Regions from separate parts of the Vagococcus jeotgali genome, predicted to be linked through region 3. Evidence: predicted binding sites of a transcription regulator. Region 3 holds the regulator's gene; each other region holds the start of a gene.
What was found. Region 3 encodes NrdR, which represses ribonucleotide reductase genes. Its sites were predicted from a motif close to ACACNATATATNGTGT; they were not measured.
Positions count from the first base shown of each region.

Region 1: the regulator NrdR is predicted to act here: its motif matches at 7,363-7,378, upstream of nrdH (glutaredoxin-like protein NrdH).
Region 2: the regulator NrdR is predicted to act here: its motif matches at 7,070-7,085, upstream of nrdD (anaerobic ribonucleoside-triphosphate reductase).

Region 1 is NZ_CP142146.1:375,592-386,070, reverse strand. Features, by position in the region: gene VSF34_RS02055 (MBL fold metallo-hydrolase) at 1-782, opposite strand, end outside; gene VSF34_RS02050 (two-component system regulatory protein YycI) at 812-1,642, opposite strand; gene VSF34_RS02045 (YycH family regulatory protein) at 1,642-2,931, opposite strand; gene walK (cell wall metabolism sensor histidine kinase WalK) at 2,928-4,754, opposite strand; gene yycF (response regulator YycF) at 4,765-5,469, opposite strand; gene VSF34_RS02030 (hypothetical protein) at 5,988-6,293, opposite strand; gene VSF34_RS02025 (hypothetical protein) at 6,389-6,616, opposite strand; gene VSF34_RS02020 (hypothetical protein) at 6,606-6,962, opposite strand; gene nrdH (glutaredoxin-like protein NrdH) at 7,451-7,684, shown strand; gene nrdI (class Ib ribonucleoside-diphosphate reductase assembly flavoprotein NrdI) at 7,687-8,067, shown strand; gene nrdE (class 1b ribonucleoside-diphosphate reductase subunit alpha) at 8,045-10,207, shown strand; gene nrdF (class 1b ribonucleoside-diphosphate reductase subunit beta) at 10,223-10,479, shown strand, end outside.
Region 2 is NZ_CP142146.1:349,334-359,812, forward strand. Features, by position in the region: gene VSF34_RS01860 (MarR family winged helix-turn-helix transcriptional regulator) at 1-280, shown strand, start outside; gene VSF34_RS01865 (ABC transporter ATP-binding protein) at 281-2,047, shown strand; partial or broken gene VSF34_RS01870 (ISNCY family transposase) at 2,243-3,628, opposite strand; ribosomal protein L20 leader region at 3,787-3,924, shown strand; gene infC (translation initiation factor IF-3) at 3,950-4,471, shown strand; gene rpmI (50S ribosomal protein L35) at 4,497-4,697, shown strand; gene rplT (50S ribosomal protein L20) at 4,768-5,127, shown strand; partial or broken gene VSF34_RS01890 (IS256 family transposase) at 5,420-6,588, opposite strand; gene nrdD (anaerobic ribonucleoside-triphosphate reductase) at 7,196-9,388, shown strand; gene nrdG (anaerobic ribonucleoside-triphosphate reductase activating protein) at 9,469-10,047, shown strand; gene VSF34_RS01905 (PTS sugar transporter subunit IIA) at 10,312-10,479, shown strand, end outside.
Region 3 is NZ_CP142146.1:1,010,769-1,021,247, forward strand. Features, by position in the region: gene rpmF (50S ribosomal protein L32) at 1-84, opposite strand, end outside; gene VSF34_RS05235 (YceD family protein) at 141-701, opposite strand; gene VSF34_RS05240 (ISNCY family transposase) at 876-2,261, shown strand; gene dnaI (primosomal protein DnaI) at 2,406-3,341, opposite strand; gene VSF34_RS05250 (replication initiation and membrane attachment family protein) at 3,341-4,732, opposite strand; gene nrdR (transcriptional regulator NrdR) at 4,749-5,207, opposite strand; gene VSF34_RS05260 (response regulator transcription factor) at 5,354-6,046, shown strand; gene VSF34_RS05265 (sensor histidine kinase) at 6,237-7,040, shown strand; gene VSF34_RS05270 (ABC transporter ATP-binding protein) at 7,152-7,910, shown strand; gene VSF34_RS05275 (FtsX-like permease family protein) at 7,913-8,674, shown strand; gene VSF34_RS05280 (IS30 family transposase) at 8,768-9,727, shown strand; gene VSF34_RS05285 (hypothetical protein) at 9,731-10,479, shown strand, end outside.

The sequences.
Region 1 (10,479 bases), 640 kb from region 3:
CAAGCTTTTTCAGGATCAGTATCCATAATTTTCACTTGACGTGTGGTATCAATGTCGTGTTGATTTAATATCCCTGTCATTGTGATATGAGCTAACTCTTTCATATTGTTTTCCTTACTTAAATGCCCTAGATAGACCCGCTTAGTTTTATCACCGATAATTTCAGTGGCTACAAGAGCACCATCTTCATTTGATAAATGGCCCATATCACCTAGTATTCTTTGTTTTGTATTCCACGGGTAACTTCCCATTCGTAACATGTTAGGATCATGGTTACTTTCTAAAAGATAAGCATCTGCATTTTTTATGATACCTTTCACTTGATCACTACAATAGCCAGTGTCAGTCAAAATAACAAAGGATTTGTTGTCTTTATGAAATTGATAGAACTGAGGACAAGCGGCATCATGAGACACACCAAAACTTTCAATATCCATATCACCAAGCGTTAATATGCTACCTAAATTAAATATATTTTTTTGCTCAACAGCTACATCCCCAATAATTTTATCCATCCCTCGCCAAGTCGGCTCATTAGCAAAGATATCTAATTTATATTTCCTAGCTAAGACACCTACGCCACTTACATGATCACGATGCTCATGAGTGACCAAAATCGCATCCAAGTCTTCTGGTCTACGATCTATCTCAGCCAAAAGGTTTGTTATTTTCTTACCACTAAGCCCAGCATCTACTAATATTTTTTTCTCTTTTGTTTCAATAAACAATGAGTTTCCTGTACTACCACTAGCTAAGACGCTCACATTAAATGTTTCTTCCACTACTACGCATCCTCCTTCACTACTACCTGCTAATGCGTAACTTCTGAGACACCTGAGGAGATAACAGCACTTGTAAAAGCATTAACTCTTTCTGTTTGTCTCATCTCTTTACTTGTTTCTAATGTCACAAACCATGCTGGAATGTACACATTTTTTCCACGTACTGTAAATATTCTTGTATATCCTAAATCAATCCCTTTAATCGTTGTTCCTGGTTGCAAGCGGTTATTGGTATATAAACTAATAATTGCCTCTCTCTCAGAAATCAATGTTTGCTTCTCAAGTAAGGGATCAATATTACCAATCATGCGTTGTTCGTAACCAATAACAACTCCTGATTCAAAATCCTCAGATACCACTTCAATATCTAACCTAGAAGTCTCATCATTAAAAGGAATACCTTCCCAAAACTGATTATAAATATAGTGCTTCATAGCTTTTGTCTCAGTAGCATTTAAAATATACTCACTACCTTGAATCACCATTTTAGGATTATTAATAAAAGTCGTCACTTTTTCTAAATCATCAGCATTTGTCAAATAAACCTGACTTTGATTCATTAAGGTACTTTTTAATTGGTTATTGTTTACGTGCCACTCTTGATTTGTTAAAGTTTTCGTTGCTAAATCAACTAGGTCAACTTCCTCAGCAGAAATATAGTACCCTTCCTCTTTTTTTGAAGATAAGGGCTCTGATATTTTAATGGATTCTGAGTGAAGTCGCTCTTCTAAATTTTCTGTAATACTACCTCTTGAAATAGAGTCCTGATCTTGTTTTCCTTCAAAATAAATATAAAACAAAAACATATTTAGCAACAAGAAGACAACTAGGAAGATACCCTCAACTCGCCTAAAATCCATTATTGCCCTCCCCCTTTTGTAGCTACTTCAACTACTTCTGGTTGTGTGTACCATTCATTATTATATTCAATATACCACGCAGGAACCAAATCTACAGCTTGTTTGGTTTCTTTATTAGTCTGCCACTTATAACCTATTTGAATATCTTGAATACTATCTAGGTCAACTCCCTGATCTCTAAGCTGTTCAACTAACTTAGCTGTTGGTATTAACGTCACGTTTTCTTCAGATGGAATTGGAATTTGTAAGGTTTCTTGATTCGCTCTGACATAAATATTTTTATTTTGCACCGTTGCCTCTAAGCTTCCTTGCATATTCTCTCCAAAAACAGGAAATCCCTCGATATAATTTCGGTAAGTGACTTCTGTTTCTTTACTAGAAAAATAACGCATATTTCCTAAAGCTGTTCCCATATCCTCAACATACTGAAACGTATCAAAATAAAGCTTATTTCTCGCATAATCATGATTTTCTTGTAATTTACCAAAATAAGTCACTTCACCTGTTTTATTTTCAATCGTTAAGGATTCACCTTCACCATTAGATAAATTTAGATTTTCTCCCTCATTGGAATACAAATCACTTGATTGATTGAAAAAACCTTTAGAAAACGTTGTGAAAGACTGTGTCGCTACAATGTAGCTATAAATTTTAAGCTCTACTTCTTCAGTAAAATAATAAATATTTATCAAGCTATCTTCTGGTATGTTCACTTTAAAATAACCATTTTTCTTAGATTGTAATAAGCGTTCTAGACTTTTAAAATCACCTTTAACTGGAACTTCAATCGCTTCAGTTTTAGCATGATTAACAAAATAAAGTGTCTCATCTAATAATGACACAGTCACTCGACTAAATACCATATTTTTATGTTCTTCTGGTAACTCAAGATCTAAATGATGTAACTCAGTAAAAAGAGCAACTGGAATCTCACTAGGGAAAACTAGACTAAAAATTTGTTCTTTTTCTAATAAAGCTGCTGCCTCAGTACGAGTCAACTCTTTAATATCCCCAAACTCAAAGTTAACCACTCGCTCTTGCAGACTACTAATAACAGATTCCTTATTGGTATAAAAGAAATCCTCTCCTTTATTTTCATGATAAAATAATTTAGTAGGAACAAAGACATCTGTCATGGGTTTTTTTTGAACAACTTCACTTACTTTGTTACTTCGATCCTGAAATCCTCGGTTAGCAGGTTTTGTCCAGATTTTCCAAGATAAAAACAGACTAAGTAAAATCAAGACAATTAATATTACTTTCACAATTCGATTACCTAATTTTATCATTCCCACAACTCCTCCTCATAAGGCTCATAAGGAAGTGAAATAAAGAATGTTGACCCTTTACCTTCTTCACTTTCTACCCAAATATTACCACCATGGGCCTTAATAGCTTCTTTTGAAATAGCTAAACCTAAACCTGATCCTCCCATTTCTCTAGATCTGGCTTTATCCACACGATAAAAACGGTCAAATACTTTTCCTAATTGCTGTTTAGGAATCCCCAACCCCTCATCCGAGATGCTAAGAACCACATTTTTATGTGTTTCAAGTAAGCGACACGTAATATTACCTCCAGCTGGTGAATATTTCATAGCATTATTTAAAATATTATCTAGCACTTGAATCATTCTATCAGTATCAATGTCTACCCATATAGCCCGTTTTGTAAATTCACGTTTGATTTTATGTTGTTTGTCACTATCTTTAAGTAACATATCAAAACGGTCTAACACATAATTAAATAACTCATTTAAATTCACTAGTTCTGTGTTTAATGTAATTTTATTGGCATCCATTCGTGAGAGTTGAAGTAAATCATTAATCATACGAATCATCCGGTTAGTTTCTTCCTGAGTTACTCTTAAGAACATTGGTGCCACATCAGGGTCTTGCCATGCCCCGTCAATGAGTGCTTCAATGTAACTTCTCATACTTGTTAATGGTGTGCGTAATTCATGGGAAACATTAGATACAAATTGCCTACGCTCTTCTTCATCTTTTTCTTTTTCTGTCACATCATGAAGCACACACACAAGCCCACTAATAAACCCAGACTCCCGGCGGATCATAGAAAACTCAGCACGGATCAACATAGCTTCACCAAACTGTTCACTAAAATCAAGTAGTAACTCATTCTGCTCTTCTAAAAGCATTCTAAATGTATAATTTTCATCTAAGCGTAAGACCTCTAAAATAGAGCGATTCATCACATCTTGAGTAGATGTACGTAAGACGTTTGTTGCCATATCATTAATTAAAATAATATTACCCAGTCTATCTGTTCCAATGACTCCATCTGTCATATGGGTTAAGACACTATCTAACCGTCTTCTTTCTGCCTCCATTGTTTCTTGAGCTTCTTCAATTCTAAAAGATACTTCATTAAACGTTTCACCAAGTTGACCTAGCTCATCTTTCCCATAGACCTCAACATGACCAGAGTAATCACCATTAGCAACACGCTCAGCTTGTTGCTTCATCTCACCAATTGGTTTAGTAATAGTTCTTGCTACAAGAAGAGCAATAATGACACTAAATACTAAGGCAATCATAGAGGCATAGAAAAAGATCAAGGTAATGTCACTAACTTGTTGATACTTGCTTTCAATATCACTTTTTACATATAAAAAACCAATAACAGCATCACCAGTAGGGGAGTATATTTGCTCAATATTAACAAATACCCGCTTACCTGTCTGCTGATCTTTTCGCTCTTCTTTTTTTTGACTAAAGGCATTAAATAATTCATAGTCATTTTTCTTTCCAATATCTCCTTGTAAATTAGGGTCACTTGTTGCAATCACAATTCCCTTATCATCTACAAGTCTTGCTTCTAAGACATCACTTTTTGAAAACTCTGATAGTATTTGTTTAGTATTTTGCTCCTTTGGCTCATCATTTCGCTGACTCATCTCTGAACCTAAATTCGTCGCTAAAGTTTCTACTTGTGTTGTCATATTTGATTCAAACGTGTGAATAGTAGAAGCCTCTAATTCCCTAATAAAAATCGCTCCAATAATCTCCACTGAAATCATTAAAAGAAGCACAAAAACTAAAGCAATCTTGAAGTGAACAGAGAAGAAAAACCTAATTCTTTTTTCTTTCATCTATTGTCCTCTAATCTTGATCTGAGTTTCTTAAATAATAACCAACACCACGTCTAGTGATTAACCAGTTTGGGTGACTTGGATTATCTTCAATCTTCTCTCTTAAACGTCTCACAGTGACATCTACCGTTCTGACATCACCAAAATAATCATATCCCCAAACAGTTTGTAGTAAATGCTCTCTAGTCATCACTTGTCCTATATGTTTTGCTAAATAATATAATAATTCAAATTCACGATGTGTTAATTCAATGGTTTCACCCTTTTTAGATACCACATAAGCATCCGGATGAATTGTTAATGAACCAATCGTTAAATCCCCTGTTTCTTCCTCTTCTTCCTTGGAAACCCTATTATCATGACGACGTAAATTTGCTTTCACACGAGCCACTAATTCACGATTTGAAAATGGTTTGGTCACATAGTCATCTGCTCCTAGTTCTAAACCTAAGACCTTATCAATTTCTGAATCTTTAGCTGTTACCATAATAATCGGTGTATCATGATTTTTTCGTACCTCACGACAAACCTCTAAACCATCTTTTTTAGGAAGCATTAGATCCAGTAAAATTAAATCTGGTTCCACCTCTTCTACCTTCTCAATTGCCTCTTCACCATCAAAGGCTGTAAACACTTCATATCCTTCTTTTGTTAAATTAAATTTGACAATATCTGAAATTGGCTTTTCATCATCCACCACTAATATCTTTTTCATTTCAAAACCCCCTTAATCTTTGTGTCAAAAACACACTCACTTCATTATACATCATTTTTATGACTTAAAAAATCAAACAGCTATTATTCTAAAATGATTACGCTTAAAAAAAATAAAATAACAACTAATTCCCCAAAAATTGCATATCTATACGAAAAAAATGAAATACTGTTTTACCAGTCTCTATGTATCTTTTTTTGCTATTAGTCTATGAAATTAGATTTTTTTGATTGTTAGATTAATAATTTTGCATTAAACTAGGTGCATAAATTAATTTATTTAATTTATTCGGCTAATTTTTGAGTTGTGACTAGGTTTCCCCTTCCCTTACAAAGCCTAGTCATAACCAACCTTAAGGAATAACAATAAGATTGATAGATTAATAAAATATATCTATTAAGCTTTTTTTACGCTTTTTTATTCCAAATAACACATTTAATGTACCCCTCATAAATTCAAACATTAAAATAAGAGGATGCCCATTATTGTGGTCATCCTCTTTTGTTTACTCACACTCATTATTGTTTACCTGCAATTGCCGATGCGATTTTTGACTTAACTGCTGCACCAAAATGTTCTTCATGTTTGTTGTCATCTAAACGCTCTAAGACATCAATTAATACACGAATTTCATCATCTGCTAAATCATCTGCTAAATCTAAAAGACCTGGGTTATCATTTAATTTGTCACGAACTAACAATTTGAATTTTAACTTATTAATTGACTCTGTCGTTTTCTCGACACCTTTTTTAGTTATCTTAATCACTGCAACTGTACCTAAAATAGCTGCCGTTCCTAATGCATATTTCATTGTTTTTTTCATCATAAATACCCCCTTTCATAACCTCATTGTACCATTAAATCATTTTTTTTTAAAATCATATATCTTAATCAACTAGCCATTTAAAATCTGTGACCTCATGAAGAGATAATAATAGAGCTAGGTTGCGTTATCCTAAAATGACATTGACTAATATATTCAAACTCCTCTACAAAATGAAATAATTTCTCCGTATCTGGTAATAGACTTAAATCCAAACTCATCTCTTCACCTAGACTTAACAAATTACTAACAAAAGTATCTTCTTGTTGGTTTAATACTTCTCTCACTAATTCACCAGTCAACTGATTTATACTATGTGACAAATACAACCCTTGAGTATAGTTTTTCTGATAAATATAAATAATCAAAAAAATGTATCATAATAGGGGGAACTTGATTAAAATAATCTATACTGGTTATTACCTCATACGGAAATCTATTTAATATAACGTCTTTGAGGTTAGTGGAATCCCACTCAACTATTGTTTGAAAATGGTAATCAAACATATATTCGCTAAACAAAATAATAGTTGGTCGTGCATTGGTTTTTTCCTTTTCAGATAATCGTTTAAACCATAATGTCTCTTCAAAATCATCAATATGCCCTACAACGTTTAAATAGTTTTCTTCAAATATCTTTTGATCTGTATCCATTACTTTTCCTTTCATAATAACCTTCTTTCTTTTGTTCATTTTACGGATTATTAAAAAACTTAAGTTACATTAAAGAACGAGTGTTTTTTTAACCTTAAAAAAATATGGGTTAAGCATACAATGTTTTATTAAAAAAATATATCATTTATATTCTATTTAATGAAATTTTTAATTTTTCAAGTTAATTTTATGACTTTACCTATTTACTTTTGTTAAACACATGCCTATACTATATCTTGTGTGTTAACTTACGTAAGTCCATCTAGCTGACTAACTTCAGTCTGAAGTTTGATAAAAATAATATGGGCATCAGTTTGATTTTTAGCTTGCTCACAAAAAATATACTCTTAACTAGTATAAAAAAAAAGAATCACTTCTCTAACATACTATCAATAGTACTTACAGCCAAACAAGGACACAATATCTTGTGTTTTTCGTTTGACTTTTTTTATTTTCAAGCTATACTAATAGATATCAAGAAAACAATTTAAGGGGGTTGTCACATGACACCAATCACGTTATATACAAAAAATAATTGCCCACAATGCGTTATGACTAAAAAGTTTTTAACCGAAAAAAATGTTTCTTTTACAGAAATCAACCTAGATACTGACCCACAATATATAGATACATTAAAAGAACAAGGATTTCAAAGTGTTCCTGTTATTACTACTCAAGATGCACAAGTTACAATTGTAGGATTTAGACCTGATAAACTTCGTGCTTTGGCGGTCTAATTATGAAACTAGTCTATTTTTCTTTAACAGGACAAACCAGACGTTTTATTAACAAATTAGATTTAGCTACTTATGAAATTGATACAACCAACCCTTTTTATGAAATGGATGAAGACTACTTATTAATCGTTCCTACTTATGACCAAGAAGTCACAGAAGTAGTGAACGATTTTATTGAGTTCAAAGATAATGCCAATTACTTGAAAGGAGTCGCCGGTGGTGGTAATCTCAACTTCGGTGACCTTTTTATTTTTACAGCCAAAGATATCTCAAGGGACTATGACGTACCCCTTGTCTTTTCATTTGAATTTAGTGGAACAGACGAAGACGTTAAAAATTTTAAGAAAGTAGTGAATGATTTTGAGTCTAAAAGAATTGACTGATGTCACTTATTTTGAGTTAAATAATGAAATCAACCGCCCAGTGGATGATCAAATCCCATTGTTTAAAGATAAAGAAGCCCTAGATGCTTTTTTCAAAGAAAACGTAATTCCTTTTACGAAAACTTTTCCTTCTATAGAAGAAAAACTAGCTTATTTAGTTGAACATGATTATATGGAAGAAGAGTTTTTAAATCTGTACTCCCTAGCATTTATCGAGTCTTTATATAACTACTTAGATGAACAAGACTTTACATTTAAATCATTTATGGCTGCTTATAAATTTTATTCACAATATGCCTTAAAAACAAATGATGGTAATCAATATTTAGAAAGTTACGAAGACCGTGTAGCATTTAACGCGCTATATTTTGCTAATGGTGATGAAAAATTAGCTATGCAATTAGCTAACGAAATGATTCACCAACGTTATCAGCCTGCTACACCCTCCTTTTTAAACGCAGGAAGAAAACGCCGTGGTGAATTAGTATCTTGTTTCTTAGTTCAAGTAACTGATGATATGAATAGTATCGGTAGATCCATTAATAGCGCTCTCCAGTTATCACGAATTGGTGGCGGAGTTGGGATCAATTTATCTAACCTACGTGAAGCAGGAGCTCCAATTAAAGGGTTTGAAGGTGCAGCTAGTGGTGTGGTCCCTGTTATGAAGTTATTTGAAGATAGCTTTAGCTACAGTAATCAACTAGGCCAACGCCAAGGAGCTGGTGTGGTTTACTTAAATGTTTTCCATCCTGATATCGAAATGTTCTTATCAACGAAAAAAGAAAATGCTGATGAAAAAATTCGTGTTAAAACTTTATCACTTGGCTTGACTATTCCAGACAAGTTCTATGAATTAGCTCGCAAAAATGAAGACATGTACTTATTTAGCCCATATAGCGTTGAAAAAGAATACGGCGTGCCGTTTTCATACATTGATATTAGTGAGGAATATGACAATTTAGTCGCTAACCCTAATATCCGTAAACAAAAAATTAATGCTCGCTACTTAGAAAATGAAATCAGTAAACTACAACAAGAGTCAGGTTATCCGTATATTATTAATATCGACACAGCAAACCGTGCTAACCCTGTTGATGGGAAAATTGTTATGAGTAACTTGTGTTCTGAGATTTTACAAATTCAAAAACCATCAGTTATTAATGATCGTCAAGAGTATGAAGTTCTTGGGACAGACATTTCTTGTAACCTTGGTTCAACAAATATTGTAAACTTAATGGATGGACCTGATTTTGGAAAATCAGTACGTACTATGACTCGTGCACTAACGTTTATTACAGATGCTTCTGATATTGAAGTCGTGCCATCTATTCAAAATGGAAACCGTCTAAATCACACAATCGGCTTAGGTGCTATGGGACTGCATACTTATTTTGCTAAGAATCAAATGGCGTATGGTTCGAAAGAATCTATTGAATTTACGGATATTTACTTTATGTTACTTAACTACTGGACTTTAGTTGAGAGCAATAACATCGCAAAAGAACGCGGTGAAACTTTCGATAATTTTGAAAAATCTGATTATGCTAATGGTTCTTACTTTGATACGTATATTAATGACGTAATTGAGCCAAAATCTGACAAAGTAAAATCATTATTTGAAGGGATTTTTATTCCAACAGATAAAGATTGGAAAGATTTACAAGCTTCTGTTAAAGAACATGGCTTATATCATCAAAACCGTTTAGCAGTCGCTCCAAATGGTTCAATTTCTTATATTAATGATACAAGTGCTAGTATTCATCCTATTACTCGCTTGATTGAAGAGCGTCAAGAGAAAAAAATTGGGAAAATTTATTATCCAGCACCATATCTTTCAAATGAGACGATGCCTTATTACACATCTGCTTATGATATGGATATGCGAAAAGTCATTGATGTTTACGCAACAGCTCAAAAACATATCGATCAAGGTATGAGTTTAACTTTATTTATGCGCTCTGACATTCCTGAGGGCTTATATGAGTGGAAAACTGATACAAATAAACAAACGACTCGTGATTTAAATATTTTGCGCCACTATGCCTTCCATCAAGGAATCAAATCTATTTATTATATCAGAACATTTACTGATGATGATGAAGAGATTGGCAGTAATCAATGTGAGAGTTGTGTTATTTAAGGAGGACCTACAGTGATACAAGAAAATAGTTATTATCAAGCGATTAATTGGAACGAAGTTGAAGATATTATTGATAAATCTACTTGGGAAAAATTAACAGAACAATTTTGGTTAGATACGCGTATCCCTTTGTCTAATGACTTAGATGACTGGCGTGGTTTTTCAGATGATCAAAAAGAGAATATTGGTTTAGTATTTGGTGGCTTAACGCTTCTTGATACTATCCAGTCAGAAAATGGGATTGAAGCACTTAGAAAAGATATTAGAACACC
Region 2 (10,479 bases), 660 kb from region 3:
TGAATTATTTAAAGGATTTAGTGAGGAAGATTTAGAAAAATTAGATTGTTATTTAAGTATGTTAATAGATAATTTATCAAATGAGAAGTTGACCAAAGAAATGAGTGATTTTTTCTCTAATGATGAGAGATGGCAACATTTTGAACAAATGTCTTCTCGTTTTGGTAGAGCAAGAGGGCAAATGATGGACGGGGTAGATTTTGATATGAGAAAACATCATCATATGGATCGTGATAATAGAGGTCCTAAAGGATTTGGTGGATGGAAAAGGGGCAAGTAAATGGAAGAACGTGGAGGTTACAGAGTGGAGGGCAGTGAGAAATCTTTTTCTCTAAAAGCTTTTTTACAATTAATCCAAAAAACAAAACCTAAATATTTACTATTAGTCATAGGAATGCTACTACTTATGGTGTCATCAGGTATACAAGTATATGTACCAAAACTTGCTGCAACTCTTGTTGATGGCTTTGCAACTGGGATTAATCAATCTTTATTGATTAAGGTAGTTATCTTATTTGTTTTATCAGCAATAGTATCAGCTATTGGAGGTACAATCTTAGGTGTCTTTGGTGAAGATGTGATTAAAAAATTAAGAAATATGCTATGGAATAAATTGCTTACTTTAAAAGTTAGTTATTATGATACAGTAAAAGCAGGAGAGACTTCAAGTCGCTTAGTTAATGATACTGCACAAGTGAAACACTTATTAGCCACTGTTTTTCCTCAGACTCTATCTAGTTTAATTTTAGTGATAGGATCAGTTTATATGATGTTTCGTATGGACTGGAGAATGAGTGTTGCTATGTTGGTAGTTGTACCAATTGTTGTGATTATTATGATTCCTATTTTTAAATTTGGTTCAAAAGTAGGACGTTTAAGACAAGATTCTTTAGCTGGATTTAATGGTGTTGCCAGTGAGACTTTTAGTGAAATTAGATTAGTTAAAACATCAAATGCTGAAAAACAAACAGAAAAAAAAGCTCAAAAAGAAATCAATACTTTATTTAGTGTTGGGAAAAAAGAAGCCATTTTTGATGCGATTATGCAACCAATGATGATGATGATTATGATGAGTATGATTTTTGGTTTACTTGCATATGGAATGTATCGTATTTCTAAGGGAGAAATGGAAATTGGTACTTTACTAAGTTTTTTAATGTATTTGTTTAATTTAATTGGAGCCTTACCAAGCATTGCGACATTATTTAGTGAATTAGCTAAAGCATCTGGCTCTACAGAAAGAGTGCAAGGGATTTTAGATGAAGAATCTGAGGATTATACATCTGGTATTAATGTCGATTTGAGTGGTGATACACTAAAAATGAATCATGTTAATTTTTCTTATGAAGACAGTGATTCTATTCTAAAAAATATTTCTATTGAGGCAAAACCCAATCAAGTAATTGCTTTTGCTGGTCCTAGTGGTGGTGGAAAATCAACTCTCTTTGGTTTAATAGAAAGATTTTATGAGCCAGATAGTGGTGAGATTATGATTGGAAACACCAATATTAAAGACATTAATTTACTTGATTACCGTAGTCAAATCGGCTATGTTGCTCAAGATAGCTCTATTATGTCAGGGACTATTCGTGATAATTTAATTTTTGGTTTAGAAGGTGAATTTTCAGATGAGAAACTATGGCAAGTGTTGGAACTGGCTTATGCTAAAGTTTTTGTAAAAGAGATGCCTAATCAGTTAGATACTGAAGTTGGTGAACGTGGTGTGAAAATTTCTGGAGGTCAACGTCAACGATTAGCGATTGCTAGAGCCTTTTTAAGAGATCCAAAGTTATTGATGTTAGATGAAGCAACAGCAAGTCTTGATAGCGAATCAGAGATGATGGTTCAAAAAGCCCTTGCTAATTTAATGGAGAATAGAACGACGCTTGTGATTGCACATAGATTATCAACGATTGTAGATAGTGATGTGATTTACTTTATTGAAAAAGGTACTATTACAGGTAGTGGAAATCACGAAAATTTAGTAGCTGAGCATAAGACGTACGCAAGGTATGTTAGTGAGCAGTTTAAACTTAATCAAGATTAAATCTCAGGAGCTAAAGTCTACTCTTGTAATAAGACTTTTGATCTCCTGTTTTTTTATCTTTGAAATAAATAATGAAAAATATGTGTCAATCGAACATAAAAATGTCCCAAAATGAGGGCTCACATTAGCGCAATCTTTACTGCGTAAAACTTGCACTAATGTGACCATTATTGGTAAAATAAGGTACTTTTTGTTTCAGGCTGTTTTTTCAGCCTCATATTCTTCGATAGTACGGTCAATACTTTGAAGATACCTTTTGAAAGACTCAAGTTTCCACGGATGTGACTGTGGTGGAATGTACTTGCGTCTTTCTTTTTTTATATCTGAAGAAACCCCATCAAACTCTTTTGAATAGGTCTCGTGGGTTTTTAATCGTCTAGTAGGATAAATTTTTTCTGCTATATTAACATAAATCTCCCCGTTAAAAGCTTTTATAATTAATGCTTTTGTTTTTCTTGTAAAATATTTGTCGCTACTACCTTCCATTGGAAGATAAAATTTATTTTGATACTTAATATGATGGCCATTATCGACTATACGATGAGAGACAGTAGCTAGTAATAAATTAATTTCAGCTGTTGTAGGAGAAGTTTCATAAACACTTTCTGCAGTTTTGTGACCAAATTGTCGATTAAACTTTCGAATCCATACAGATAGAAATTGATTAGCCTCCTCTATAGAATGTATATTTGCTATCTCAAGATCAACAGGCAATCTTGATTGCACTGTCCCATTTAAACGTTCTACACGACCTTTCGCTTGAGGAATAGAGGATGTTTTTATGTCAATACCTAATTGATGACAAGCAAACCCAAACTGCGTGAACGTATCTTCTTCTACAGCTTTTGTTGATTTTCTGTTGTACTCAAAGACGGTTCGTTTATCTGTTAGAAAAGTGGCAGGAATCCCTTGTTTTGTCAGAATTTGATGAAGAACATGGTAATAACCATTGAGCGTTTCCTGTTGGTCAAAATAAGCGCCAACAATATTACCTGATGCGTCGTCAATAGCTAAATGAAGATGAGTTATTTGATTTCCAAACCAATTATATGAACTAGCATCTAATTGAATTAATTCTCCTTTGTATTTTTTTCTAGGTCGACTAGGATGGGTCTTTTCAGGGAGTTCTAGGTAGTCTTCAGCTCTTGGAACCAATAGGTTCTCTGATTGTTTGGTTTATTGACCTTCTTGCTTTATTAATTGTTTGAGTCTTCTTTTTGTCTTTTTTTGAGCCTTTGGTGAAAGTATTTTTGCTTTGTACAGGATGCTTCTAATTGTAGTATCTGTATAACAGATATGATGGTCGTTTTTCAGTATTTCAGTAAAATGCCTAATATTTGGTTTAATACTAAACGATTGATAACTAGTGATTATTTGTTGTTTTACTTTTTCAGGCACAGAGTGCTTATTTTTTCTCCCTCGATTTTTATGGACAAATGCTGATTTACCATTTTCCCTGTATGATTTCACTAAACGGTTAATTTGTCGTATAGATAAATTAAGTTCAACACTAGCTCTCTTTTTTTGTTTTTTATTTTCAGCGACAGCTTTAATAACTTGATACTTTTTGGTTTCATTCATTGTTAGATTTATCCTTTTCATAAAGTTATTTTATCATTTTGGGACATTTTGTCTTTCGACCTACTTAGGACATTATCACTTTCGAATGATACTTTGAAATAAATAATGAAAAATATGTTGACTTTCAATCATATCTTTCGTATACTAATGGAGTTGAGAAATTGAAGCAGAAGCACCCGCTTCTCGCCTGAGTAATATGATATTACTGGGCTAGATAGATGAATTTTGATAGTTTTATCAAAAATTATGTTGGTGCGGGGTCTTTATTCAAATAAAGAACTCGTTTTTTTCTGTGTTTTTCTCTAAAAAATTCGGAGGTGAATGACCATAGCAAAAGATATTATGGTGAACGACGGCATTCGTGCAAGAGAACTACGTTTAATTGCAGCAGACGGAGAGCAGTTAGGTGTCAAAACTAAAGCTGAAGCCCTAGATATTGCTGCCAAAGCAAATTTAGATTTAGTAGTAGTGGCTCCAACAGCTAAGCCCCCAGTTGCAAAAGTAATGGATTATGGAAAATTCCGTTTTGAGCAACAGAAAAAGGAACGCGAAGCCCGTAAAAAACAAAAAGTCATTAATGTTAAAGAAGTACGACTAAGTCCAACGATTGATATCAATGATTTTAATACCAAATTGCGTAATGCGCGTAAATTCCTTGAAAAGGGCGATAAAGTGAAAGCTTCAATCCGTTTTAAAGGTCGTGCGATTACTCATAAAGAAATTGGTCAGAAAGTCTTGGAACGCTTAGCTGAAGAAACGAAAGATATTTCTAACGTGGAACAGAAAGCGAAAATGGATGGTCGTAGCATGTTTATCATGTTAGCACCAAAAACAGATAAGTAGTATAGGATTTGAGGAGGAAAATATCATGCCAAAAATGAAAACTCACCGCGGACTAGCTAAACGTGTTAAACGTACTGGTAGCGGAAAATTAAAGAGACATCATGCGTTTACAAGTCACCGTTTCCACGGGAAAACTAAAAAACAACGTCGTCAATTACGTCGTCCAGCAATGGTTTCAGCAGGAGACTACAAACGTATCCGTCAACAATTGACTCGTATGAAATAATTTTTTAGTTGCTGATAATAACTAAAAACTTCAAAGAATTATAAAGTGAACAACTCAAGGAGGAATTATCATGGCACGTGTAAAAGGTGGAAAAGTATCACGTAAGCGTCGTAAAAAGGTACTTAAGTTAGCTAAAGGCTATTACGGCTCAAAACATAGATTATATAGAACAGCGAAAGAACAAGTGATGAAATCTCATACTTATGCATTTAGAGATCGTCGTCAAACAAAACGTAACTTCCGTAAATTATGGATTGCTCGTATTAACGCAGCAGCTCGTATTAACGGTTTAAGCTACTCTAAATTCATGCATGGATTAAAATTAGCAAACATTGATATGAATCGTAAAATGTTAGCTGACATCGCTATTTCTGACCCAGCTGCTTTTGCAAGCTTAGCAGAAACAGCTAAAGCAGAATTAGCTAAATAATGAAATGAAAAAACCTTACCAGTGATGGTGAGGTTTTTTATTGTTTTATGATATTTACTTAAACTAGGTAAAATATATTCTGCTTGATTTATCCTATATAGTGCTTGTTATACATCGTATAACGATTATTTTTGGCTATCATTTATGTTTATAACTATATTTTCACTCATTATATTAATTTTTCACTATTATGTTTGTTTTAGTGTATATATACGTAATTAAATATGTATGTAGTTTGAAAGGTTGCGTCAAGAATTATGTGTAAATGGAAAATCCATTCCATTATTTTAAGTTAAAACATTGATTCTAATGTATCTTGAATTTCCTTAAATCCTTTATGACTCTACCTAAAAACTTTTGGTTATATTCATTGAATTGAGAAACAAGGAATCTCTCCAGAGATTCTTCATTAGGAAATTGTTCTTTTCTCTTTTTATATTTTTTAACTGTTTATTGAATCCCTCAATCAAGTTAGTTGAGTAGATAGTTCTTCTGATTGATGGCGGGAAGTTATAGAAAGTTAATATAGCAGGATTCATGAGTAACTTCACAACTCGTGGATACTGCTTTTTCCATTTTTCTGTCATAAAAGTTACTTGTTCAATTGCTTCCTCTTTTGAAAGAGCTTGATAGACAGTTTTAAAATCATCACAGATTTCTTTTCTATCCTTAACACGAACTTTATGAGCAATATTTCTAGAGACATGAACACAACATTGTTGAAATTGAGCATTTGGATAGACACTATGGATGCTATCCGTGAATACTGCTTAAACCATCAGTTACAACTAATAAAACCTCTTCTAAACCACGGTCTTTTAGGTCTTGAAGTATCTCTTTCCAAATGTAGGCAGATTCAGTTGGAGTAGTAGTAAATCCTAGAACTTCTTTGGTTCCATCTAACCGGATACCAATTACTATGTAAATAGCTTCTTTTGCTACGGTTTTCCTTTTTACTGGAATATGAGTAGCATCCATAAAAATAACTGAGTATTTAGCCTCTAAAGTTCTTTCTTTAAAAGCTAAAACATCTTCAGATACAATTTTACTTATGTTTGAAATAGTTTGTGGCGTGTAATAATGACCATACATCTTTTCAATTAAATCAGAGATTTCAGACATCGTTATTCCTTTTTGAAATAGCTGAATAATAGTCGTTTCTAAAGAGTCATTGGTTCTTTTATAAGCAGGTAATGTTTGTTGAGAAAACTCACCATTCCTATCTCTAGGGATTACTAAATTTAGTTCTCCATACTCCGTTTTAAATGAACGTGAATCATTCCCATTTCGGGAATTACCTGAATTAACTCCAGATCTATCATATTTTTCATAGTCAAGAAATGCTGTCAGTTCAGCTTTTAATAATGAATTAATAGCTAGCTCTAGATGATGGCGAAACAAATCATCCAAATCACCTTTATTGATTAGTGTTTCCATAATTTCTGTAGTAAAATTATTCATGAGAAAGTCTTCCTGTAAAATTTCTGTGTGGTAACTTTAATTTTACAGAATGGACTTTCTTTTTTTCTACCCTAAATTTTTATTTACACAAAATATTTTATGCTATCTGAGAATAAGTGGGAAGAAAAGAAAAAATTTACCATTGAAAAAGATTAGGCCAAAGAATTAAATGATACTGCTGCTCTTGATGAAAAACCGGCCCCTTTCCCGTGGATGACTGTGGCTTTAATTGCGATACTATTAGCCTTTATCTTGCTTGCTTTTTACCTCATAAGAAAAAACCGGAAATTACATGAAAAATCAGCTAAACAAAATAAATCTAAAAAAAGTAAAAAAGGTAAAAAATCATTAGCATCAAAAAGACGAAACCGTACAAAAAATAAATGATTTTAATTAGATGAAAATTTCACAAAATAATATAAAAAAGCTTACTAGATAGGGGAGTAAGCTTTTTTTTTGTGTTTTAAATATTTACAAGAAGAAACTATATATAGTTGTCAATGGTTTTTTTATATAAATATAATACTATATATAGATTTATCTAGTTGAAAAAAAGGAGGGGATACTATATGATAGGTATTGAGAATAAAGAAGGAGTTAGGTGAGCATGATAGAAATAAACCGACTAAATACACGTGAAAAAAGTAACGAAAAACTAACAGAAACCATTCAGGTGATTAAACGCGATGGACGTACAGTTAGTTTTGAAGAGGGGAAAATTACTTCAGCGCTACTAAAAGCAGAGTCAAAAATTAATGGTGAAATAAGCCCATTGTCATTACAAAAAATAGAGATGCTAGTTACTAAAATTGTGAATGAGATAAAAAGTAGATTTAAAACAGACATTAAAATTTATGAAATTCAAAATATTGTGGAACATACTTTACTAGAAAATAGAGAATATGATTTAGCCAAGGAGTATATTAACTACCGAACAAATCGTGATTTTGCTAGAAGTCAGTCCACTGACATCAACGTGACGATTGATAAGCTTCTTAATAAAGACTCTAGACTAGTCAATGAAAATGCCAATAAAGATAGTAATGTATTTAACACACAACGTGATCTAACAGCCGGGATAGTCGGTAAATCAGTTGGGTTAAAACTATTACCAGCTCATGTATCTAATGCTCATCAAAAAGGGGATATTCATTATCATGATTTAGACTATCATCCGTATTCACCTATGACAAATTGCTGCTTAATTGATTTTAAAGGCATGCTAAATAATGGCTTTAAAATTGGAAATGCTGAAGTGGAATCACCTAAATCGATTCAAACGGCTACAGCTCAAATTTCTCAAATTATTGCTAATGTGGCTTCAAGTCAATACGGAGGATGTTCAGCAGATAGAATTGATGAATTTTTAGCGCCATTTGCTAAGAAGAATTATGACAAGCATCTAAGTGATGCTAAAGAGTGGATTGAAGATACGAGTAAGCATGATGCTTATGCCAAAGAAAAAACACAAAAAGATATTTATGATGCGATGCAAAGTCTGGAATATGAGATTAATACACTATTCACATCAAATGGGCAAACTCCCTTTACATCATTAGGATTTGGCCTTGGAACAAATTGGTTCGAGCGAGAAATTCAGCGTGCGATTTTTCTAAATAGAATTAAAGGGCTGGGGGGAGAACATCGTACAGCGATTTTCCCAAAATTAATCTTTACTATTAAAGATGGTGTCAATCTTAAAGATAGTGATCCTAATTATGATATTAAAGAATTAGCCTTAGAGTGTGCCACTAAAAGAATGTACCCTGATATTTTAAACTATGACAAACTAGTTGAGCTGACTGGTAGTTTTAAAGTACCGATGGGGTGCAGGTCTTTCTTACAAGGTTGGAAAAATGATCAAGGGGAAGAAGTAAATGCTGGACGTATGAACTTAGGTGTTGTGACACTTAATTTACCTAGAATAGCTCTTGAAGCAAGTGGTGATATGGAGAAATTTTGGTCAATTTTAGATGAACGTTTAGAGATTGCTGAAGATGCGTTGTTGTTTAGAGTGAATCGCTGTAAAGAAGCCATCCCAGAAAATGCACCGATTCTTTATATGTACGGAGCATTTGGTGAAAGACTGAAAAAAAATCAATCGGTCGATGAACTGTTTAAGCATAGACGAGCAACAGTATCTCTTGGTTACATTGGACTTTATGAAGTGGCCTCAGCCTTTTACGGAGGAGACTGGGAAGACAACCCAGAAGCGAAAGAGTTTACTATTAATATCTTAAAATATTTAAAACGTCAAACAGACTCTTGGAGTGATGAGTATGATTATCACTTTAGCGTATATTCGACACCTAGTGAGAGTCTAACAGATCGATTCTGCCGAATTGATACGGAAAAATTTGGTGTAGTCGAAAATATTACTGATAAAGACTATTATACAAATAGTTTTCATTATGATGTGAGAAAAAATCCAACACCATTTGAGAAGTTATCTTTTGAAAAAGATTACCCAGAGTTTTGTTCAGGAGGTTTTATTCATTACTGTGAATATCCTGTTTTGCAACAAAATAGGAAGGCTCTAGAAGCTGTTTGGGATTATTCTTATGACAAAGTAGGTTATCTTGGAACCAACACCCCAATTGATCGTTGTTATGAGTGTGGGTTTGAAGGAGATTTTAATCCGACTGAACGTGGTTTTGAATGTCCAAATTGTCACAATAGAGATCCAAAAACTTGTGATGTGGTGAAAAGAACATGTGGTTATTTGGGTAACCCACAAGCTCGTCCAATGGTTCAAGGTCGCCATAAAGAAATCTCAGCTCGTGTGAAACATATGAAGTGATTTGCTTATAAATTAAATATTCGCAAAATTAAGTGGGGTGACGCGTTGTCAACCCTCTTATTTTTAGGAGGATTAGAAAGATGAAAAATCCCAAGCCTAAAGAGTGGCTGGCAAGTCAGTATAGCCAAAGCTATATTGCTGATTATAAACCTTTTATGTTTGTTGATGGTGAAGGAGTCAGATGCAGTATTTATGTGAGTGGTTGTTTGTTTGCTTGCAAGGGTTGTTTTAATAAAGCCATTCAAAATTTTAAATACGGCTCGCCTTATACTAAAGAATTAGAAGATCAGATTATCGAAGATTTGAGTCAAGATTACGTCCAAGGGTTGACCTTACTTGGCGGAGAACCTTTTTTAAATACAGGTGTTTGTCTATCATTAGTAAAGCGTGTTAAAGAAGAGTTAGGGGATACTAAAGATATTTGGTCGTGGACAGGTTATACTTTTGAGGAATTGTTACAAGAGTCAGAGGATAAATTGGAGTTGCTTTCTTTAGTTGATGTGTTAGTAGACGGGAGATTTGAACTTGAAAAGCGTGATTTATCCCTGCAGTTTAGAGGAAGCAGTAATCAGCGTTTAATTGATGTGAAAAAATCTCTAAGAAAAGGCAGTGCTGTGATTTGGGAAAAATGTATTGATCAGGAAGCGTATGAGAGGTGAGCAAGGTATTTTATGGGACATGATTAAAATAGAATTTAGCATTGAAAGGCTTAATTCTATTATTTAAATAGAAGATATTAATTGGGACTTCAATACGCATGAAAAGGATTTTTAAATCTAATAATAGTAAAACATATCAATGAATTTGGTTGATATGTTTTTTTATTTTTATAAAAAAGTTGACAATATTATAGAAAGGGTTTACACTTTATTTAAGTGGTTACTACCAGTTGGTAGTAACAATACAATTAAGGAGATGAAAAAATGTTTAATGCCATAATTACAGGTCATGGTACATTTTCAATAGGTATGTTAAATGCTTTAGAGATGATTGCTGGTAGTCAAGAAAAAATGAAAGCCATTCCATTCTTAGAAGACGATTCATTAGAAAATTATCAAAATAAGATAATAGATCACATGGATGAACTGACT
Region 3 (10,479 bases):
GTTTAAACCTGGCACTGATAATTTGTAATGAGTACGACGTCTAGCTTTTTTAGCCTTTGACGTTCTTCTTGCTGGTACAGCCATTTACATACACCTCCCTAACACTTAGATACGTGACAAGAGTCACATATATTCCAATCTTACTCACCATCTTCGTTAAATAACTCTGATAATTTTGCAAGACGAGGATCAATAGTTGTTGTTGCTTCGATTTCGCGCTCTTTTTTCAGCTCGTCTTCTGAAACAACAGTCCAAAAGTCACCTTTTGGGTAATCAGTTGATTGCTTTTCATCTTCAGTTAAAACTTGCATTGGTAAGTTTAGTAGAATAAAGTCTTCGATTGATTCTGAAAGATCAATTAAGTCTTTTTCTAATACTATAATTAAGTTTTTTTCATCTTCTGATAAATCAGTAATCGCATCATACTGTCTTTGAGTCATGTATTCTTCATCAACAGATAATGCCATTGGAATTTCCACTGGCTCCAACGATCTTGAAGATGGCATGGTAATGACTGTTTTTGCTACGTAATGCGCTAAGTAACCTTCACGATTTACTTGCAAAAATCCATCGACTGTAATTGGCTCCACATTTAATATGGAATGGTCTCTTATTTTTAAAGAGTCCGATAAATCAATAGTTTCAGAGAAGTCTAATTGACCGTCTCTAAATTTATTTAATTCTGATAAAGCCCATTTCATTCTATCACTCCTTAAGCAACAAAAGTAATTATACTAGTACGTTTTTCCTTTGTCAATCTGTTTTTATAAATAAAGAGCTCAAATATCATTCGAAAGTGATAATGTCCTAAGTAGGTCGAAAGACAAAATGTCCCAAAATGATAAAATAACTTTATGAAAAGGATAAATCTAACAATGAATGAAACCAAAAAGTATCAAGTTATTAAAGCTGTCGCTGAAAATAAAAAACAAAAAAAGAGAGCTAGTGTTGAACTTAATTTATCTATACGACAAATTAACCGTTTAGTGAAATCATACAGGGAAAATGGTAAATCAGCATTTGTCCATAAAAATCGAGGGAGAAAAAATAAGCACTCTGTGCCTGAAAAAGTAAAACAACAAATAATCACTAGTTATCAATCGTTTAGTATTAAACCAAATATTAGGCATTTTACTGAAATACTGAAAAACGACCATCATATCTGTTATACAGATACTACAATTAGAAGCATCCTGTACAAAGCAAAAATACTTTCACCAAAGGCTCAAAAAAAGACAAAAAGAAGACTCAAACAATTAATAAAGCAAGAAGGTCAACAAACCAAACAATCAGAGAACCTATTGGTTCCAAGAGCTGAAGACTACCTAGAACTCCCTGAAAAGACCCATCCTAGTCGACCTAGAAAAAAATACAAAGGAGAATTAATTCAATTAGATGCTAGTTCATATAATTGGTTTGGAAATCAAATAACTCATCTTCATTTAGCTATTGACGACGCATCAGGTAATATTGTTGGCGCTTATTTTGACCAACAGGAAACGCTCAATGGTTATTACCATGTTCTTCATCAAATTCTGACAAAACAAGGGATTCCTGCCACTTTTCTAACAGATAAACGAACCGTCTTTGAGTACAACAGAAAATCAACAAAAGCTGTAGAAGAAGATACGTTCACGCAGTTTGGGTTTGCTTGTCATCAATTAGGTATTGACATAAAAACATCCTCTATTCCTCAAGCGAAAGGTCGTGTAGAACGTTTAAATGGGACAGTGCAATCAAGATTGCCTGTTGATCTTGAGATAGCAAATATACATTCTATAGAGGAGGCTAATCAATTTCTATCTGTATGGATTCGAAAGTTTAATCGACAATTTGGTCACAAAACTGCAGAAAGTGTTTATGAAACTTCTCCTACAACAGCTGAAATTAATTTATTACTAGCTACTGTCTCTCATCGTATAGTCGATAATGGCCATCATATTAAGTATCAAAATAAATTTTATCTTCCAATGGAAGGTAGTAGCGACAAATATTTTACAAGAAAAACAAAAGCATTAATTATAAAAGCTTTTAACGGGGAGATTTATGTTAATATAGCAGAAAAAATTTATCCTACTAGACGATTAAAAACCCACGAGACCTATTCAAAAGAGTTTGATGGGGTTTCTTCAGATATAAAAAAAGAAAGACGCAAGTACATTCCACCACAGTCACATCCGTGGAAACTTGAGTCTTTCAAAAGGTATCTTCAAAGTATTGACCGTACTATCGAAGAATATGAGGCTGAAAAAACAGCCTGAAACAAAAAGTACCTTATTTTACCAATAATGGTCACATTAGTGCAAGTTTTACGCAGTAAAGATTGCGCTAATGTGAGCCCTCATTTTGGGACATTTTTATGTTCGATTGACATCTGTTTTTATAAATAAAGAGCTCAAACCACTTTAATCTTGATATAACCTACGATTATCACCAATCATGGTGACCTGCTTAGATAAAAATCTAATTCTCTCCATAATTCGCATCGCTTTTAGAGGCTCATCTTCTCCTTTTTGCGAAAAGCGTAAGTGTTCGTTTTCTAATTGTTCCATGGATAAATTGGAAGAAAAAAATGTTGGTAACTCCTCTTGCATCCTATATTGTAGAATAACACCCAAGATATCATCTCTAATCCAACTACTCATGGAGTCTGCTCCAATATCATCAATCATTAAAATAGGTGCTTTTTTAATTGTATTTAATTTTGATTGGACAGTATCTGTTTTAATCGACTGCTTCATCTCCACACAGAAAGTTGGGAAATGGATAAGAGTTGTCTTGTGAGCTCTTGTTGCCAGAGTGTTTGCAATGGCTCCTAATAAATAAGTTTTACCAACACCAAAGGTCCCATATAAATATAAACCTTGATGAAAGACATTAGGTGAGGTGTCATATTGATTGATAAATTGAATCGCATCACTAAAGGCTTCTTTTCTTTCATTAGTGACTTCAAAATCACTTAGTGTGGCATCTCTAATATCTTTTGGCATAGATACTGCATGTACACGTCTTTTTATGATGTTTTCTTCCTGTTCTTTGACTAGTTGTTCTGTAGGAACATAAGTCACATCAATATAGCGATGATTTAAAAATAATTTTGGCTCGTAGCCTGGTGCTAGCATAGATTCATCGTTAGATAAAAATTTCTCTTTTTCTTTAACAAATTCATACAATTTAGATGAGCTTCTTAAAATATCTTCCTCGCTTAGCTTATCTTCGTGTTCTTTAAGAAAATGTTGAACATCTTTATCTTGTTCCACCTCTTCCATAAGTCTTGCTAAACGCTCATTAATATTTTGATTGTTGATGGTTCCAGTTAGATGCTTATTAATGTGATGCATCATAATCCACCTCCTTCATTTAGTAGTCTTAACTGCTCGTCAATCTTAGCTTGTTCTTCTTTAGATAGAGGTGTTTCTTTACGGCGCCCCTCTTCTTTTGCCCAATCTGGCAAGGTTTCTTTTCTAACTGGTGTTTGATATGACTTTTTATATGATTGGTTTTGTTTTGGTTTTTGTTTCTCTTCTTTAAATGCTTTTGCTTGTGCTAGAGCTTCTACTGCTGTTGTTACTTTATTTTGTGCCCAATTATTAGCTACAGTATTCAATAAATTTTGATTAATAGAATCATGCTTTAAGACAACTAGTAGATAATGAATCAACACATTGATAACAGAATTTGATAAATTTGAATTTTTTTTCAAATTTTCAATCGCCCATCTTTCATTACCAGCAACAAATCCCCCTTTTTGTTCTTTTAATGCTTTTAAAAAAACAAGCGGAGGGTTTTGTTCACAAGTGATAATAAGTGTGATTTCATTTTGAGATAGCCCTTGACTTCTCAATTGTTTTTCATAGTTCTTTACTTGATGTTGGCTCACTTGCTCTAATGTAGCTTTTGGCTTATTATGTTTAGTACGGTTAGCCTGATGATACTGAGAATAAACTTGTTGTTTAAATGATTTAATATCTATTTGATCTGTCACATGATCAATATGGCGTTTTACTAAATTGGACATCTCTAATTCATCAATCCCGTACAACGAGTGATACATCAGAACGATTTCTTTTAAATTATCTTTTAAGAAAGCCTGATTTAAATGATACGCTGAAAGATTATCCATAAAAAACTCCCAGTCAAAAGCGACATTATCAATCTGGGGAACATTTGCCTCAGGAATTTCGACTTGATCTTTCACGTGATTTAAAAGAGGTTCTTCTGTTACGAAAGCCTCTGATCTAATATGAAAGACATCGACATAATTCTTTGAAATATCAGTAAAATCATTAAGGTGACCATGATCAATAGAGAACTTGTCTACTAAGCGGTTAAATCTAGCTTCTCCTACCCTATCTAATAATAAGATGCTCAAAACATCATCAGATAAAAAAGCATGTGCCGGTAAAACGGGTTGAATAATATATATATAATGATACCCCGTATCAATTTTTCTAACATAAGTCTTCAACAAACCAATCGCCTCTAATCTGATTCTAGACTCATAAAGACTTGGACCACCTTCATTCATTAAGTCCATTAAGGCAAAATGATTATTAGTTTTAGCAAATTCATGGTGATTCATTAATAGATTTAAAAACAAAGTGTATGCTTTTGATCCTATGATTGGCTGGTACAAAAGATTTAGAACACGGTTATCTTCTTGACTTAAAAGACCAGAATGTTTCAGCTCAAACGTGTCCTTAGGTTGCATACTTTTAAATGATTCTACCACTTATTTACTCTCCTTTTTATTTTTCTTTATCAATAATTTCTTGTAATTCTTTTAAGAAAACACTCATGTCTTTAAATTGACGATACACACTAGCAAATCTAATATAGGCAATCTCATCTAAGCCAACTAAATCTTCCATAACGTATTCACCAATTAGATTAGTTGAGACTTCATTTTCTCCTCGACTTCTAATTCTATGTTCAACTTGGTCAACTACCTGCTCCATTTGTTCCATAGAAACAGGGCGTTTTTCCGCTGAGCGAATTAAACCTCGTAATACTTTTTCTCGGTTAAACTCCTCCCTAGCACCATTTTTCTTTATAACTAAAAGGGGTGTAACTTCAACACGTTCAAACGTTGTAAACCTAAACCCACATTCTTCACATTCTCTTCTTCGTCTGATAGATCTACCATCATCAGTAGGTCGACTATCGACAACTCTTGAGCCATTATATTGGCACCTTGGACATTGCATGGTTGCTCACCTCTTCTTGAAACTTTTCATAGCTGTATTATAACACGTATAATGCCTATTGGTACAGTAATCTTCACCTAACATCTTTTGAATTTAAAGGCAACTTACTTTATAATAAACCAAACACTCTGAAGGAGAGAAAGCACATGATACAAGAAAAAATTATGATTGTAGAAGATGATCCTACAATAGCTACTTTACTTAGTGAATACCTATCCCAATGGGGGTTTACTTGTCATGTTCCCAGTGATTTTTCTAAAATATTAGAGGCCTATCAAGAATTAGCACCTAATTTAATACTCCTAGATATTTCTTTGCCACATTACAACGGGTTTTATTGGTGCCAAGAAATTCGTAAAGTATCTGAAGTACCGATTATTTTTTTATCATCAGCCAGCGATAATATGAATGTTATCACAGCTATGAACACTGGAGCAGATGATTTTATTAGTAAGCCATTTGATTTACCTGTGTTAGTAGCAAAAATTAAGGCTTTACTTAGACGAAGTTATGTTTTTGGTCAACAACAAAGCGATTTTTATTACGGTGATTATCTCTTACATTTTCAAGACAACCGAATTGTTTATAGTACAACCGTTTTAGATTTAACACCAAACGAAAGTAAGGTTCTTCAATGTCTTTATGAAAACTTAGGCAAAATTACAAAAAGAGAAACAATCATTGAAAAACTTTGGCAAAGTGAGTATTTTATTGATTCGAATACATTATCTGTTAATATAAATCGGTTGAGAAAGAAACTAGAAACGATTGGTTTAGAAAGAGCGATTCAAACGATTAAGGGAGAAGGGTATATAATGGTGACACCTAATGACATTTAAAGATATTTTCTTTTCATTTTTAAGAGATAAATCCTTAGCTATAGTCACTTATTTACTTTGCCTTTTTATATTTATGCTAACTATTATTTTGCATAATTTAGCAATAGAATTGTTTATAGATGGTTTTTTATTTAGTTTAGTCATCTATCTTGTATTTATGATCGTCTCCTTTATAGCCTACAATAAAAAAATGAAGAAACTTCTATATATTAAGTCTCATCAGATAATCATTGAATCTTCTCAGATGGATGATTTACCAAGTGCAAGCTCTTTAAGCGAGAAACTCTATCAAGCCATTTTACTAAGCCAGTTACTAGATAAAGAAGCGATGCAAGCAAAAAACCAACAACAATATAATGACTTAATGGAGTATTACGGTATGTGGACTCACCAAATTAAAACACCCGTTTCCTCACTTGATTTAATGTGTCAAATGGAGAAAATCGATACCTCTCTTATGAAAAAAGAATTATTTAAAATTGACGAATATCTTAACATGATGCTTCACTATTTAAAAACAGCAGCTATTGAACAAGATTTAGTTTTTGCCAAATATTCTTTAAAGCAAATCGTTTTTGATGCTATCAAAAAATATGCTACCTTTTTTAGTCAAGAAAATTTAAGTTTATCCTTAAAAATTGAAGATCAAAAGATCATTACTGATAAAAAGTGGTTAACGTTCATTATTGATCAACTTTTATTCAATGCTATAAAATATACTCCAAAAGGCCGTATTACTATTTCTAATCAAGGAGGCGTATTGTCTATCAAAGACACTGGAATTGGTCTATTACCACAAGATGTACCAAGAATTTTTGAAAAAGGATATACGGGTTTTAATGGACGTATGGATAAAAAATCAACAGGACTGGGCCTTCATATGAGTCAAGAAATAGCCAAGTCTTTAGGTATTACTATTAAAGTGACCTCTACACTAGATGTGGGTTCAAGTTTTTCTTTGGAGTTTGAACAACGTCATTTTAATGTTGAATAAATAAAAATAACCAACCTTACAAATTTGTAAGATTGGTTATTTTATTGTAAGTACCCAAATATTAAACAAGACTCTATACTAAAAGTACCAATAAGCTTGGAGGAGATATTTATGACATTATTACAAGTTGACAATATAAAAAAAACATACCATACCCGGTTGGGAGGAAAAAGTGTTGAGGCATTAAAACATATTAGTTTTACAGTAGAATCTGGTGAGTATGTTTCTATTATGGGGGAATCAGGATCTGGAAAAAGCACGTTACTAAATCTTTTAGCTACTTTAGACACTCCTACTTCTGGAGAAATTCTACTTAACGGAGAAAACACCAGTAAAATTTCAGAAAAAGATGCTGCTCTATTTAGACGTCAACACCTAGGGTTTGTGTTTCAAGATTTTAATTTACTAGATAATTTTTCTGTTAAGGATAATATTTTACTACCTTTAGTCCTAGCTAAAACTCCGGTCAAGGATATGGAAAAACGCCTTGACAAGTTAGCACCAAAAATAGGATTAGATACATTATTAAATAATTATCCTTATGAATTATCAGGTGGTCAAAAACAGCGTGTAGCATCAGCTAGAGCCATTATCACTAATCCTGACCTATTACTAGCAGATGAGCCTACAGGTGCTCTAGACTCAAAAACAAGCAGTGAATTACTCGATTTATTTCACCACTTAAATGAGGAAGGTCAAACGATTTTAATGGTCACTCATAGTGCTGTGGCTGCTAGTCATTCTAGTCGTGTGCTTTTTATAAAAGATGGTAAAGTATTTCATCAAGTTTATCGTGGTGAGAGAACACAAGAAGAGTTTTTAATGACTATCTCGGAATCAATGACTGTACTACTACAAAAGGAGGGATAGCCATGTTTTATTTAAAATTAGCTAAAAATAATTTAAAAGTCAACCGGTCCATTTACTTTCCCTTCTTACTATCAATGATTTTTTTGGTGGTGATGAATACTATCATGCAAATTTTGTTAAATAATAAAGGGATGAGTGATTTACCTGGAGCTAGTTCTGCAAAAGAATTATTTGACTTGGGCAGTATCATCATTCTTATTTTTTCTTTTATTTTTTCTATATATACCAACAGTTTCTTACTCAAACAAAGAAAAAAAGAGCTTGGATTGTACAATGTATTAGGTTTAGGAAAAAAAGAGATTCGCTATGTTCTTTTTTTCGAGATACTAATTGCTTACATCATAACAATGATAGTTGGACTATTAATAGGCACTATTTTTTCTAGATTATGTTTTCTGATTTTAAAAAATATGGCCAGTTTAGGGGTAAACTTCACATTTTCTGTTAATCTAGATAGTTATGTGTTAATTATGAGCTATTTCCTTCTTATTTTTGTTCTCTTATTCTTATGGAACAGCTGGCAAATACGCCGGATGAATCCAGTCGAATTATTAAAAGGCACACAACAAGGTGAAAAGGAACCAAAAGGGAATTGGTTCATTGGTATAGTCGGTTTAATTATGTTAGGAACAGCTTACTATATCTCTGTGAGTATCCAGTCACCTCTAGAAGCTTTTGTTAAATTTTTTATTGCTGTCATTTTAGTCATTATAGCAACATATGCTTTATTTTCTACAACAAGTATTTTAATTCGCCGATTGTAAAATTAAGCTAGACAAATAAAAAAATCATTTGTGATACACTCAAATTGTCCAAATTGTATTTCCGACGAAAGAAAACAAGGAGAGTGATCACAAATGACCTATATACATCTTACTACAGACGAGCTTGTTTTAATAGAATCTTATTATCACCAAGCTAAAAAAGTTAAACATGTTGCTGATACTTTAAAAAGATCAAGACAAACTATTTATAATGTTTACAACGCTTTAAATGAGGGATTATCTATTCTAGATTACTATCAAAGATACAAAAAAAATAAAAAGAAATGTGGAAGGCGTCCTATTTCTTTACCTGATAATGAAACAAAATATATTCAAAACAAAGTGGCTCAAGGATGGACTCCTGACGTGATTATCGGTCGTGCTGAGATTTCTATTTCTTGTTCTGTTCGGACACTTTATAGATTGTTCTCGCGTGAATCTTTTGATTCCACAACTTTACCAATGAAAGGTAAAAGAAAACCTAATGGGCATAAAGAAAAACGAGGTAAACAAGCATTTAAACGAACCATTCATCAGAGAGACGCTGAGCATAACGAGTTTCAAAGTGAATTTGGTCACCTAGAAGGTGACACTATTGTTGGGAAAAATCATAAAAGTGCTGTTATTACATTAGTTGAAAGGTTATCAAAAGTTATTATTACCTTAAAGCCAACAGGGAGACACGCTATAGATATTGAGAATAGCTTAAATGAATGGTTAAAAAAATGCCCTAATCACTTGTTTAAATCTATCACATTTGATTGTGGCAAAGAATTTTCTAACTGGAAATCTATCAGTAACTTAAATGATATTGATATCTACTTTGCTGACCCTGGTACACCTTCACAACGAGGTTTAAATGAAAATTCTAATGGACTATTGCGTAAGGATGGATTGCCTAAGAAAATGGATTTCAACGAAGTTGATGAATCTTTCATTCAATCTGTTGCATCCAAAAGAAATAATATTCCTAGAAAATCATTAAACTATAAAACACCATTAGAAGTATTTTTGAGCTATGTAGACAATGACATTTTGTCTAGCTTAATTTGACAAATGAAAATTTTAAAATTGTTAAAGAAAAACAAACGATTTTATTATCAACCAAATCACTTTATTTCCGTTTCAAGTATGATGTATCGCATGAAACAAAATGCTGCAGGTCTAGCAAGTATTAGTATATTAAGCACGATGGTTATTATAACTTTATCTACAACATCTAGCTTATATGTCGGGATGGAAGATGTAGTGGATAACCGCAACCCATATGATGTTAGTATCAGTGTTCAAGAAAATCCAGAAAAATGGGTTAATACTATGGAGGAGCTAGCTAATAAGCATTCTTTAGATGTAAATGAAGCCACATACTTTGTAATTAGTGATGGTATTTTATTTAAGCAAGATAAAGAACAGTTTAGACTTATCTCGAAAGAGGAAATGGCCTCTCAATCATTTAAAAAAGCTGATTTAATTTACTTTATGACACAAGATGAATTTAATAGAGTTACCGGGAAGCGTATTAATTTGAAACCACATGATATTTGGTTGTATAACGTATCAGGTGAGTATAATCAAAATAAGATGACTATAATGGAGAATACATTTAATATCGTTCATAGTCCAGATAGCTTAAGCTTTTTACCTAAAGTAGAAAGTCTAACCAACGCAAAATTAGTAGTTACTTCAAATGATGAGTTTATTGAAAAAGTCAACCAAGCATTTTCGACAGTGGCAAGTGATCGTGAGCAGGAAAACTATATAACAGCTTTCCTTAACTATTCAGGAGAAGACAGTTATAAAATGGA